Regions from separate parts of the Micromonospora sp. SL1-18 genome, predicted to be linked through region 1. Evidence: riboswitches for the same ligand, from Rfam matches in the RefSeq annotation. Region 1 holds a riboswitch; the other holds the start of a gene.
What was found. Region 1 has a riboswitch for cyclic di-AMP ahead of ACNAW0_RS23410 (NlpC/P60 family protein). Riboswitches for the same ligand answer to the same signal wherever they lie in the genome.
Positions count from the first base shown of each region.

Region 2: linked by a shared signal. The riboswitch ahead of ACNAW0_RS14975 (coiled-coil domain-containing protein) and the one ahead of ACNAW0_RS23410 (NlpC/P60 family protein) in region 1 are both predicted to bind cyclic di-AMP.

Region 1 covers NZ_JBLROA010000058.1:21,868-28,569, reverse strand. The annotation lists tRNA gene ACNAW0_RS23430 (tRNA-Gly) at 14-87, opposite strand; gene ACNAW0_RS23425 (zinc metalloprotease) at 334-1,317, shown strand; gene ACNAW0_RS23420 (pyridoxamine 5'-phosphate oxidase family protein) at 1,384-1,929, opposite strand; gene dcd (dCTP deaminase) at 2,008-2,586, shown strand; gene ACNAW0_RS23410 (NlpC/P60 family protein) at 2,658-3,692, opposite strand; cyclic di-AMP (ydaO/yuaA leader) riboswitch at 3,705-3,842, opposite strand; gene ACNAW0_RS23405 (N-acetylmuramoyl-L-alanine amidase) at 4,079-6,124, shown strand; gene ACNAW0_RS23400 (C40 family peptidase) at 6,188-6,702, opposite strand, start outside.
Region 2 covers NZ_JBLROA010000026.1:54,716-61,833, reverse strand. The annotation lists gene ACNAW0_RS15005 (heavy metal translocating P-type ATPase) at 1-1,522, opposite strand, end outside; gene ACNAW0_RS15000 (hypothetical protein) at 1,537-2,502, opposite strand; gene ACNAW0_RS14995 (heavy-metal-associated domain-containing protein) at 2,538-2,747, opposite strand; gene ACNAW0_RS14990 (metal-sensitive transcriptional regulator) at 2,843-3,142, shown strand; gene ACNAW0_RS14985 (hypothetical protein) at 3,190-3,453, opposite strand; gene ACNAW0_RS14980 (YibE/F family protein) at 3,651-4,994, shown strand; cyclic di-AMP (ydaO/yuaA leader) riboswitch at 5,148-5,279, shown strand; gene ACNAW0_RS14975 (coiled-coil domain-containing protein) at 5,284-6,303, shown strand; gene ACNAW0_RS14970 (carbonic anhydrase) at 6,306-6,923, opposite strand.

The sequences.
Region 1 (6,702 bases):
AGGGCCTTTCGTGTGGAGCGGGTGACGGGAATCGAACCCGCACTGTCAGCTTGGGAAGCTGATGTTCTGCCATTGAACTACACCCGCAGGCGGCACCACTGTACCTGAGATCACCGCCGCCATGCACCCAGGTACCCCCAGCGAGCCTTCCGGCCCCGCGAAACCACCTCGACAAGATCTTGGAACCGCCCCGTGCGCTCGGGGTCAGGAAGAAGTTTCCCGACCGCAACATATGGACGTTTTCAAATCAGTCGATGAGCTGTAGCGTCACCCCCACGTTGCCAGCCACGGCGTGACACACCCCCGGTCGCGCCGCCAGAAAGAGGTGGGCCCATGGGACTCCGTCCCAACCTGCTGATCCGGCGTACCGCCGGCGTCGCGTCGACGACCCTTGCGCTGCTGCTCAGCGCCGCCGCGGTCGGCGTCGTCCCGGCCGCTTCAGCCCTCTCCGCCGCCCCGGCGGGAGGCTGCGTCGCGCCGGCCGACCTCCACTCGAACGCCCGGGTGAAGGCCGGAGCGCACGTCCGGCACGACCCGAACGAGCTGACCGCCGCGCAGGTGCGGGAGCGCGAGGCGGATCTCGCCGCCGCGCTGGCCGAGCGGTCCAGGTTCCGCCTCGGGGCCGGGGCCGCGCCCCTGGCGACCGTGACCATCCCGGTCGTCGTGCACGTCATCCAGCGGGACAGCACCCGGGCGGGCGGCAACATCCCGGACTCGATGATCACCCAGCAGATCAGCGTGCTGAACCAGGCCTACAGCGGTGCCACCGGCGGCGCCGCGACCGCCTTCGGGTTCCAACTTCAGAAGATCAACCGGGTCACCAACCCGTCCTGGTACCCGATCGTCTCGGGCTCCTCCGCGGAGCGGTCCATGAAGACGACGCTGCGCGAGGGCGGCAAGAACACGTTGAACATGTACCTGGGTGAGCTGAGCGACAACCTGCTCGGCTGGGCGACCTTCCCGAAGAAGACGCTGGACAAGATGGACGGCGTGGTCGCGCTGAACGAGTCGCTGCCGGGCGGCACCGTGACCAACTACAACCTGGGCGACACGGGGACCCACGAGATCGGCCACTGGCTGAACCTCTACCACACCTTCCAGGGCGGTTGCTCGGGCCAGGGCGACGGCGTCTCCGACACCCCGGCCGAGGCGTCACCGGCCTACCAGTGCCCGACCGGGCGGGACACCTGCACCGCGCCCGGCCTGGACCCGATCCACAACTTCATGGACTACACCTACGACTCGTGCATGTACGAGTTCACCCCCGGACAGGCCAGCCGGATGCTGACCGCGTGGAACGCCTACCGCGCGGCGTAGCAGCCCAGCACGGCACGCCGGTGCCGGTCCCGTTCCACGACGGGGCCGGCGCCGGCTCTTGCGGGCTCAGGCGGCCGGCCGGCGGGTGTCGAACCCATGGCGACCACGTCGGGCCTCGGGTGCGACGGCGGCCCGGCGGGTCGGGCCGGTCGCCTGCGGGTCGAGCCAGACCCGCACCTGCGGCCGGCTCACGCCAAGGTAGGTCGTCTGGTCGCGCCGGGTCAGCATCGCCACGTCGACGGTGAACTCGAACAGCCGCCAGTCGACCTGCGGCGCGGCCCGACCGAGCGCGGCCACCTGGGCCACGATGGCCGGGTCGGTCACCGGACGGGCGCGGCCCGCGACGTACGCCTCGTCGTCGCTCTCCTCGGCTGGGAACGAGTGCAGCGCGTAGCGGCCGTCCCGTTCGAGGTCGCGGCGCTTGGGCGAGTCGATGACGAAGCAGTAGAGCCCTCCGTCGGTGATGACCGGGGAGACCGGGTGGACCCGGGGACCGCCGTCGGCGCGGACCGTGGCGAGGTAGCCGAAACCCGGCCCGTACTGCTGCAGGAGAAGGCGGATCTCGTCGGCGAGGCGGGGCTCGTCGGCGGCGAATTCGGACCAGGAAGCCATGCGGACATTCTATCGAACAAGTGTACGAGCGCGCAGTCCGACACGCAGGTCGCCCGTACCGGTCGCTATGGTGTTGCGATGCTGCTATCCGACCGCGACCTGGCCTCCGAGATCGAGGCGGGCACGCTCGCGCTGGAGCCCTTCGAGCCCGCGCTGGTGCAGCCATCCAGCATCGACGTACGCCTGGACCGGCTCTTCCGGGTCTTCAACAACCACCTCTACACGCACATCGACCCGGCGTCGCGGCAGGACGACCTGACCTCGACGGTCGAGGTGCCCGAGGGGGAGCCGTTCGTGCTGCACCCGGGCGAGTTCGTGCTCGCCTCGACGCTCGAGGTGATCTCGCTGGGCGACCAGCTCGCCGCACGCCTCGAGGGCAAGTCGAGCCTGGGCCGGCTCGGGCTGCTCACCCACTCGACCGCCGGTTTCATCGACCCGGGCTTCTCCGGGCACGTCACGCTGGAGCTCTCCAACGTGGCGAACCTGCCGATCACCCTCTGGCCGGGCATGAAGATCGGCCAGCTCTGCATCTTCCGGCTCTCGTCGCCGGCCGAGCACCCGTACGGCTCCGCGGTCTACGGCTCGCGCTACCAGGGGCAGCGCGGCCCGACCCCGAGCCGCTCCTGGCAGAACTGGCGGATCTGGCCGACCCGTTGACCGGCCGGCCCGGTGTTAACAGGGGCCCCTTCCTCTACCGCAGGCGTTAACAGGGGGCCCCTGCTTTCACCTCAGCCGGGGCGGCCGTAGCTGTTGATCTGGCCGTCGTCGACGCGTTTCATCGTGATCGGCTTGCCCGACTGGGAGGCGTGCACCACCCAGCCGTTACCGACGTACATGGCGACGTGGTGCAGGTCGCTGTAGTAGAAGACCAGGTCGCCGGGGCGCAGCTCGCTGCGGCTCACCCGCCGGGTGACGTTGTGCTGCTGCCGGGCGTTGTGCGGCAGCGAGGAGCCGGCCCTGTCCCAGGCCGCCATCGTCAGGCCGGAGCAGTCGTAGTGGTCCGGACCGGCGGCGCCCCAGACGTAGATCTTGCCGATCTGGGCGCAGGCGAACTTGACCGCGACCCCGGCGGGGCCACCCGGGTAGCCGGCGGGGCAGGGCGCCGGGCGCAGCGGGCCGCCACCGCCGTTGCCGTACACCTTGAGCCGCAGCTTCTGCAGCCGGGCGATCTCGGCGTCGATCTGCTTCTTCTTGGCCGCGAGCTGGGCCTCGGTCCGGGCCAGCTGGGCGATCATGTTGTCCAGCGGCTTCTTCTTCGCGGCCAACCGGTCGCGCAGGTCGGCCACGGCCTGCACCTGCCGCTGCTGGCGGTGCGCGAAGCGGTCGAGCAGTTCCAGGCTGTCGACCAGCTGGCCGGGCGACTTGCTGCCCAGCAGCGCGTTGACGGTGGAGATGTTGTCGCCCTTGTACGCGTTGACGGCGAGGCCGCCGACCTGCCCGAGGGCCTGATCGACCTTGGCCTGCAACGGGGCGATCTGCTTGGCCAGCGCGGCGGCCTTCTTGCGCTTGGCGGCGAGGTCCTCGCGGGTGGCGTTGACCTGTTCGATGATCGGTTCGAGCTTGTTCCAGTCCTGGTCGATCTGGCGCTCGATCTCGGCGACCGTCGGGTCGGCGTGGGCCGCCGTGGCGCCGCCGGTCAGGACGACGACGGTGCCGACCAGGGCCGCGAGGGTGGTGGTGAAGCGGGACCAGCGTGGACGCGGCGCAGCCGCCGACCGGTCGACCGACCGGACCGACGGTGGCCGCGGGGCATGGTTTGCCACCGGGCTCCGTACTCCTTCTTTCCCGACCGCCTACCGGGTTAGCTGACGGGTTCGGGCGGGAAGGGAGCCGCCCTACCGCACCGCGGTGCGGATTCACCCCAGGTACCTGGGTCCCCGGTTCGCACGGAGGCGACTCGGCGGTGTCCGACCGTCACCACCCGGGCTGGACGGTGAAGCTACCGGCCGACGAGTGAACAGAGTAGAGATCGCCGTTATCAATCCGCAACCCGAGACGCCGTGACACTCCGTACGCAAATTCTCGGCCACGACCGCCGAGGGTGAAGATTTCTTTCGGACTGCATCGTTATCTGGAAAGGTATTGACCGGACGCCATGCGCGGAGCAAGGGTGAGGAAGCAGTGACCCCCATCCCGATCTGGAGGTTTGATGCACCTCACAGCCCTGCCATCGCGCAGACGGATACTGCTGGCCGCCGCCGTCGCGGCGGCCACCGCTATCGCGACCACCGGTCCCACCGCGGCGGCGCCCCTCGCCGCCGGGACCACCGACAGCCCCGACCGCCAGCAGCAGTACGCCGCCGCGGCAGCGGAGTACGGCGTGCCGCAGAACGTGCTGCTCGGCGTCTCTTACCTGGAATCCCGCTGGGACACCCACCCAGGCCAGCCCAGCACCAGCGGCGGCTACGGCCCGATGCACCTCACCGACGCCGAGCAGGTCGCCTCGACCCCGTCCAGCGCGCACGTGGACGAGAACGAGGACCCGCGCGGCGACGAGTCCCGGCCGCTCAACCTTGACCTGACCGCCGCCGCCGAGCCGTCCGGGGACACCCTGCCCCAGGCTTCGCTGCAGACCCTCGACGCGGCCGCCAACCTGACCGGCGAGTCGAAGGAGACGCTGCGCGACGACGCGGCGGCCAACATCCGCGGCGGGGCGGCGCTGCTGGCGTCGTACCAGCAGCAGCTGGGTGGGCCGGTCGGTGCCGGCAGCGACCCGGCGGCCTGGTACGGCGCGGTGGCCCGGTATTCCGGCGCGGACACCGAGGACGCCGCGGCGGCCTTCGCCGACGAGGTGTACGACCAGATCAGCCAGGGCGCCAGCCGGACCACCGACGACGGCCAGCAGGTGACCCTCGCCGCCACGACGGTGAAACCGGACCAGTCCGGGCTGCACCAGCTCGGGCTGCGCCGCGCCGAGCGGCCGGACGGCCTGGAGTGCCCGGTCCGCCTCGCCTGCGAGTGGATCCCCGCGCCGTACGGGGAGTACTACATCCCGAAGACCAAAACCTGGGACTACGGCAACTACGACATCGGCAACCGGCCGGCCCAGCAGAAGCTCGAGTACATCATCATCCACGACACCGAGGGCTACTTCGGCCCCAGCCTGGGCCAGGTTCAGGACGTGACCTACCTGGGCTGGCACTACACGCTGCGGTCGGTGGACGGGTACGTCGCGCAGCACATCAAGGCGAAAAACGTCGGCTGGCACGCCGGCAACTGGTACGTCAACGCCAAGTCCATCGGCATCGAGCACGAGGGCTTCGCCGGCCACGGCACCTGGTACACCGAGGCGCTGTACCGGGCCTCCGCCAAGCTGGTCCGACACCTGGCGCTGCGGTTCCAGATCCCGCTGGACCGGCAGCACATCCTCGGCCACGACAACGTCCCCGGCATCGCCCCCGCGAACGTCGGCCCGATGCACTGGGACCCGGGCCCGTACTGGAACTGGTCGCACTACTTCGACCTGCTGAAGGCGCCGTTCCACTCGACCGGCACGCCGCACACCGGCCTGGTCACCATCGACCCGGACTACGCGAACAACAAGCCGGCCTTCTACGGCTGCAACCGGCAGCCGCCGGGCGTCCCGAAGCCGCCGCCGGACCCCGAGCCCTGCCCGCTGCGCGGCTCCTCCTCGGTCATCCTGCGCGCCGCCCCGAGCCCGACCGCACCGTTGGTCAACGACCTGGGGCTGAACGACAAGGGCACACCGAACACCATGTACATCTCCGACCACGGCGCCCGCGCCTCGGCCGGTCAGACGTACGCCATCGCCGAAATCCAGGGCGACTGGACGGCGATCTGGTACCTCGGCCAGAAGGCTTGGTTCTACAACCCGGCCTCGGCGCCGGCGGCGAAGTGGGCCAACGGCTTCGTGGTGACCCCCAAGCCCGGAAAGGCCACCATCCCGGTGTACGGGCGGGCCTACCCGGAGCGGGCCGCCTACCCGTCCACCATTCCCTTCCAGGGCATCGCTCCGCTGCAGTACACGTTCAAGGCCGGCCAGCGGTACGCGGTCGGCGGCGTCCTGCCGAGCGAGTACTACCGGGCCGTCTCCTTCGACGGCTCGTCGCCGGATGACCGCACGGTCGTCCGCGGCCAGCTCCAGTACGTGCAGGTCCAGTTCGGCCACCGGGTGATGTACGTCAACCTCGACGACGTGCAGATCCAGCCGGCGGCGGAGAACGCGCCCCGCTGATCCGGGACGAAACGAAGGCCCCCGGTCCGTGCGGACCGGGGGCCTTCGTGGTGGTCGGGAGGATCAGGTGACGCGGCGGAAGCCGGCGACCGGCATGTAGCTGAGCGAACCCACCTGGACCGGTTTGCCGGTCCGTGGCGCGTGCACCATGATGCCGTTGCCGAGGTAGAGGCCGACGTGGTGCAGGTCGCTGAAGAAGAAGACCAGGTCACCGGGGCGAGCATCGCTGCGGGACACGGCCCTGCCCTCCCGCCACTGCGCGCCGGTGAAGTGGGTGAGGGAGATGCCCGCCGCCTTGTAGGCGTACTGGGTGAGGCCGGAGCAGTCGAACGCGTTCGGGCCGGTGGCGCCCCACACGTACGGGTCACCGACCTGGGCGCAGGCCGTCTTGATGGCGGTCCGCGCCGCGTTGCTCACCACGCCGTCGATGGCCGGGCAGCCCGCCGGGCGGATCGAGGTCACCGGCAGCATCGCGGTCAGCCGCTTGATCTCGGCGTCGATGTGCTTCTTCTTGGCCGCCAGCTCGTCGCGCTGCTTGATCTGGGTGGCGATCAGCGCGTCCAGCTTCTTCTTCTGCG
Region 2 (7,118 bases), on a different contig from region 1:
CGTTGGCGAAGCCGGTGACCGGCGGCACCGGACCGGCCTGCGCCGCGCCCTCGGCGACCGCCCGGGCGATCGGGTGCTCGGAAGCGGCCTCCAGCGCGCCGGACAGCCGGAGCAGTTCGCCGGCGTCCTGGCCGGCGGCGGGGAGCACGTCGACCAGGGTCATCCGTCCGGTGGTGACGGTGCCGGTCTTGTCCAGCACCACGGTGTCTACCTGGCGGGTGGACTCCAGCACCTCCGGCCCCTTGATCAGGATGCCGAGCTGGGCGCCGCGTCCGGTGCCGACCAGCAGCGCGGTCGGGGTGGCCAGGCCGAGGGCGCACGGGCAGGCGATTATCAGCACAGCCACCGCCGCGGTGAAGGCGGCCGTCGTCCCGCCCCCGCTGCCGAGCCACCAGCCCAGCGTGCCGATGGTCAGGGCGATCACGATCGGCACGAAGACCCCGGAGATCCGGTCGGCGAGCCGCTGCACGGCCGCCTTGCCGGTCTGCGCCGCCTCGACCAGCTTCGCCATCTGGGCGAGCTGGGTGTCCCCGCCGACCCGGGTGGCCCGGACGACCAGCCGGCCGCCGGCGTTGACGGTGGCGCCGACGACGGTGTCGCCGGGCCCGACCTCGACCGGCACGGACTCGCCGGTAAGCATGCTGGCGTCGACCGCCGAGGTGCCCTCCTCGACGATGCCGTCGGTGGCGATCTTCTCGCCGGGCCGGACCACGAACCGGTCGCCGACCCCGAGCTGGTCCACCGGGATCCGGGTCTCCCGGTCGCCGCGGAGCACCGCGACGTCCTTGGCACCCATCTGCAGCAGGGCGCGCAGGGCGGTGCCGGCGGTCCGCTTGGACCGGGCCTCGAAGTAGCGCCCGGCCAGGATGAAGGCGGTCACCCCGGCTGCCGCCTCCAGGTAGATGTTGCCGGCACCGTCGCTGCGGGTGATGTCGAAGCGGAACGAATGGGTCATCCCGGGTATCCCGGCGTCGCCGAGGAAGAGCGCCCAGAGCGACCAGCCGAACGCGGCGAGGGTACCGAGCGACACCAGGGTGTCCATGGTCGCCGCTCCGTGCCGCAGGTTGATCCAGGCGGCCCGGTGGAACGGCAGCCCGCCGTAGACCACGACCGGGGCGGCCAGGGCCAGCGACGCCCACTGCCAGTAGGTGAACTGCCAGGCCGGCACCATGGCCAGCAGGATCACCGGCACGGCCAGCGCGACCGACACCCACAGCCGGGTACGCAGCCCGCGCAGCTCGTCCACCGGCTCGGCGGCCGCCTCGACCGCGGCCTGCGCGGGCGGCGGCACTTCGGCCGTGTAGCCGGTCTTCTCCACGGTGGCGATCAGGTCGTCCGGGGTGACCTCGTCGGCGTACCGGACGGTGGCCTTCTCGGTGGCGTAGTTGACCGTGGCCTCGACGCCGTCCATCCGGTTGAGCTTCTTCTCGATCCGGGCGGCGCAGGAGGCGCAGGTCATGCCGCCGATCGCGAGTTCGATCTGGTTCGGCGCGACCGGTAGAGACTTGGCGGTCGATGTCATCGCGGCACCTCCGGTCAATTGTGCCCGTGACCGGGGACGCCGTGCCCGGCGTCCGAGGTCGCTGTGGTGGTCGGGGCCGGCGCGCCGGTGGCCGGGGCCGCCGGGGTGCCCGGGTCGCCCGCCACGACGGTGAACTCCGCGGTGTGCACCGCGCCGCCGTGCCGGAAGTCCAGGAAGAGGCGGTACCACCCGGCCGAGGGCACCTCGGCGGAGAAGGTGACCGCCGGCCCGGCGGGGGTCCGCCCGTCGCCGGGCGCGCCCTCCGGGTGCACGTGCAGGTATGCCAGGTCGCCCTGCCGCAGCGCCACCAGGTGCCCGTACGCCCCGAGGTAGGGCTGCAGGTCCGTGACCGGCCGGCCGTCCCGGCTCACGGTCAGGGTGAGCCGGCTGGTGCGGCCGGGCTGCGGGGTGCCGCTGATGGTGACGGTGTAGCCGTCGACGGTGGTGCTGGTGGCGGGTGCCGGCAGCGGCCGCTCCGCCAGGGCGCCGGGGACGGTGACGTCGACCCCGAGCGTCAGTGGCTCGCCACCGGTCGGGGTGAAGTCGGCGAACGCCCGCCAGACGCCGGGCCCGGCGAGCGGCGAGGCGACCCGCCAGGTGCCGTCGGCGGCCAACTCCGGGTGGACGTGCCGGAAACCGGAGAGGTCGCGGCGCGCGACGATCAGGTGCATACGCTGCTCGTGGGCCACGTCGTAGCGGGTGACCGGCCGGCCGTCCGGGCCGGTGACCCGGAAGGCGAACTCGCCGGCGGGGGCGGTCACCGGTTGCAGGGTGTAGCCGCGGTCGGAGACGAGCAACCCGCCGGGCAGGTGCTCGGTGGGGGCGGCCGAGTGGCCGTCGCCGTGACCGGGGTCCGTGGCTTCGTGGCGGGACTCGGCGGCGGGGGTGACGGGGCCGGTCAGCTGGCCGACCCCGTACGCCGCGCCGAACACCGCCGCGAGGCCGAGCGTGAAGCCGCTCAGCTTCGTCGCCGTGTTCATTGATGCACCTCGGTTCCTTCGGGTCCTGGGACCCGTCACGCCCCGACGAGGTCGTAGCCGGCCTCGTCCACGGCGGCACGGACGGTGTCCGTATCCAACGGGCTCGAGCTGGTGACGGTGACCTGGCCGGAGGCCAGGTCGACCTGGACGTCGCTGACGCCCGGGATCGCGCCCACCTCGGAGCTGACCGAGTTGGCGCAGTGCCCGCAGGTCATGCCCTGCACCTGGTACGTCGTGGTTGCCATTCGCAAATCTCCCTCCTGTTACCGCTACCCGGTGGGGGTATCAGCCACAGATCGGAACGTACCATACCCCCGAGGGGTAGGCTATCCTCAACGTCATGACCGCACCGACGACCCCGACCCGGGGCTACACCGCCAGCAAGGAACAGCTGCTCGCGCGGCTCCGCCGTGTCGAGGGCCAGGTCCGCGGCATCGAGAAGATGGTCGAGGACGACCGCTACTGCATCGACGTGCTGACCCAGATCTCCGCCATCCAGGCCGCCCTGGACAAGGTCGGCCTCGGGCTGCTCGACGGGCACGCCCGGCACTGCATGCGTGAGGGCGCCGCCGAGGGCCGCGCCGACGAGATGGCCACCGAGATGATGGCCGCCGTCGGCCGGCTGATGAAGCGGGGCTGATCAGGACTTCCGGCGACGGCGGGCTCAGAGCCGGTCGAGCAGCTTCTTCATGGCGTCGAACTCGGCCTGCTGGGCGTCCAAGATCCGCCGGGCGAGCGCTGGGTGCAGCCGTCGCCCTGGCAGTCGTCGGTCAGACCGGCCGCCGCATCCGGCGCGACGGCGTGCCCGGCCGCCGCGTGCGCCGCCGGGTCGCCGCCGGTGGCGTGCGTCCCATGGCCGAGGGTGTGCATGGCGGTCAGCCCGACCAGGGCACTGATCAGCAGCAGGAGCCGGACCCACGGTCCGGTCATCACCGCTGGCGCCGTACGCACGAGGACCACGCTAGCGGGCGCGGCGGGGCGGGCCGGGAGGAACCACCGGACACCACTCGTCCGCTACGACCCGCTGCCGGCCTGGCTACCATTCCGCGGCGGCGACCGGCCTGCTTCTTCAGCCGGTGCCACCGCCGGCCGGTGACCCGACCGGCCCGGCGACACGTGTCCCGCTGTCAATCGTTGGGAGACCCGCCATGGGCGCCGACCACACCCGTCCCGCCCCGTCCGCTCCGAAGGGGGTGCGGCAGGTCCTCGTCGCGACGGTGGTGCCGCTGTTCCTGGTCACCGTGGTCGCCGCGCTCGCGCTCTGGCCACGGGACACGCGGGAGCCGGCGGGCAACGCGGAGGTGCCGCGCTACCACGGCACGGTGACCCGGGTGGTGACCGAGTCCTGCCCGCCCACGCCGGAATCGCCGGAGGGCGGCCCAGGCGACTCCACCGGCCCCTGCGGGACCGTCACCGTCACCGTCGAGCAGGGCCCGGACGCCGGGCAGCAGGTCGAGGTGCCCGTCCCGACCGGGCCCGGGGCGCCCCGGGTCGAGGTCGGCGACGCGATCATGCTGGTCGAGCTGACTGACCCGGCCGACCCGACGGCGAAGAGCTACCAGATCGCCGAGCACCAGCGCGGCGCGCCACTGGTCTGGCTGGTCGTGCTGTTCGGCGTCGTCATCGTCGCGTTCGGCCGCTGGCGCGGGCTGGCCGCGCTGGGCGGCCTGGTCGCGAGCTTCGCCCTCCTGCTCGGTTTCGTGCTGCCCGGAATCAACGCCGGCCAGCCGCCGCTGCTGGTGGCGATCGTCGGGTCCGCGCTGATCATGTTCGTGGTGTTGTACCTGACCCACGGGATCACCGCGCAGACCTCGGTGGCGGTGCTCGGCACCCTGGGCAGCCTGGTGCTGACCGGGCTCCTCGGTGCCCTGGCCATCGCGGCCACCCATCTGACCGGCTTCGGCAGCGAGGACGCCGCCACCCTGTCGATGTTCCAGCACGACGTAGACCTGCACGGATTGCTCCTGGCCGGCATCATCATCGGCTCACTCGGCGTGCTGGACGACGTCACCGTCACCCAGGCGGCCACGGTCACCGAACTGGCGTACGCGAATCCGGGGCTGTCCCGGCTCCAGCTCTACCGGGCGGCCACCCGGGTGGGCCGCGCGCACATCGCCTCCACGGTCAACACCATCGTCCTGGCGTACGCGGGCGCGTCGCTGCCGCTGCTGCTCCTGCTCGTCGCCGACTCGCGCCCGTTGAGCGAGATCCTGACCAGCGAATTCATGGCCACGGAGATCGTCCGCAGCGCGGTGGCGACGCTCGGCCTGATCGCCGCCGTACCGCTGACCACCGGCCTGGCCGCCCTCGTCACCACTGCGGGCCGGGGCGCCGCGACGGACACCCGCCGGGGCGCCGGAACGGACACCGTGCCGCCCTCCGGGCCGCCGGCCGCCCGGCCGCCCGCCGAGCGGGACGACGCCCTGGAGGCGCTCGGCGGAGCGGTCACGGGGCGGCGCGGCGCGGACGGAGGTACGGAGGTCGCATGGTGACACTCCGCAGCGTGACCATCGATTGCGAACGCGATGCTGGTCACGCAGAGCTACGCCGAAATCGCGCCATTGGTCGGCTTCTGGGCGTAGCTCACCGCATGGATTGTCAGGTAATCTCCCTCCGGCCACCGCTGAAGGCGTGCACCAGCGCCTGCGGTGCCGCCGCCCAATCGCCCGAGGGCGAGCCGGGGAACCAACGCACCTGGGGTGAATCCGCGCCAGCGGTAGGGGCCACTTCCGTCCCGAACCCGGCAGCTAACCCGGCCGGCGGTCGACGGAAGGGAACACTGTGACGGCACCCCTGCGCCGCTGCTTGACACCTGTGGTGGCCGTGCTTGCCGCGCTCGCCATCGTCGCCGGGCCGACCCCGGCCATGGCCGCGCCCACCAACCCCACCCCTTCTGGGCACGAGGAGGACGATGAGCCTCCGCTCATCACGGACGTCCTGGACGCCGCGAACCGCGGCTACCTCAAGGCCAAGGCGAAGCTGGCGAAGTCGAAGCGGCGCCAGCTCCAACTGGCCCTCGAGATAAACGCGGCACGGGCCGAGCTCGATGCGCTGCGCCCACAGGTCGGTCAAATCGCCGCGCAGTCGTACCGCACCGGCCGGGTCGGCGTGCTGGCCATGCTGCTGGAGAGCAACACGCCCGACACGTTCGTCCAGCGGGCCGCCGGCCTGGACGAGCTGAACCTGGTCAACGCGCAGAAGCTCGCGGCGGCCAACGCGGCGAAGACCCGGGCCGAGCAGGCCAAGCTCGCCCTCGACGCCGAGGTACGCGAGCAGCAGAAGCAGGCCAACGCGATGGCGCGCGAGAAGGCCGAGGCGGAGAAGGCGCTGAAGCTGGTCGGCGGACGCGGCTTCACCGGCGGCCTGGTCTCGGCCACCTCGCCGGTCGCCCGGATCGGGCCCGGTCGCACGGCCGACGGGGGCTGGACGGCCGAATCACGCACCGCGAAGGACCCGACCACCTCGGGCTACATCACCCCGCGCACCCTGCACGCCTACAAGGAGGTCCGGCGAGCCGGCTTCGACCGCTTCGCCGGCTGCTACCGCCCCGGCGGGCCGTGGGAGCACCCGAAGGGCCGGGCCTGCGACTGGTCGCTGCAGAAGAGCGGTTTCGCACCCTGGCACAACAACGACATGCGGATGTACGGCAACAACGTCGCCGCCTTCCTCATCCGCAACGCCGACCGGCTGGGCATCTACTACGTGATCTGGAACCGGCAGATCTGGTTCCCGGCAACAGGCTGGAGGTCATACAGCGGCCCCTCCAACCACACCGACCACGTCCACATGTCGATGCTCTAGGTCTAGGGCGTGCCGGCCGACACCTCGGCCACCGTCCGCACCTCGCCCGCGCTGAGCCGGTACGACATGCCGACCACCCCGCACCGGCCGGCGGACACCCGCTCGGCGAGTACGGCCGACCTGGCCAGCAGCGCCTCGACGGTCTGCGCGATGTGGATGTCGACGATGGCGTTCACGTCCTCGACGCCCTGTCGGGCCGCTTGGCGCAGGCTGGGCACGACGGCCTCCACCACCGCACCGAGGTGCCCGGCCGGAGAGGCGCCGGCGGCGACCGCCTCGCGCGCGGCCTGCACCGCCCCGCAGGAGTCGTGGCCGAGCACCACGACCAGCGGGGTGCCGAGCACGGTGACCGCATACTCGACGCTGCCGAGCACCTCGGGGCCGACGGTGTGGCCGGCGGTCCGCACCACGAAGAGGTCCCCGAGGCCGCGGTCGAAGATGATCTCGGCGGCGAGCCGGGAGTCGGAGCAGCCGACGATCACCGCGAACGGGTGCTGACCGTCGGCGACGGCGGCCCGGTGATCGGCGTCCTGGTTCGGGTGGCGGGGTACGCCGGTGACGAAGCGACGGTTGCCGGCGTACAGCTCGGCGAGCGCCTGCTCAGGAGTGGTCGGTATCACAGCAGTCACCTCGTCCTCGCACGAAACGACCTGGTCAGACCGGTCGGCGGCGGAGAGGGCCGCGCCAACCACGTTCACACCCAGGCCCAAGATACGTCAAGTTTTACGTGATACACATTTCATGTGTTGGCCGCCGCTTGACCACTCACGGGCACCCGATCTGGTGGGGCGGGGCCGCCGGCCGCCGGACTGGGG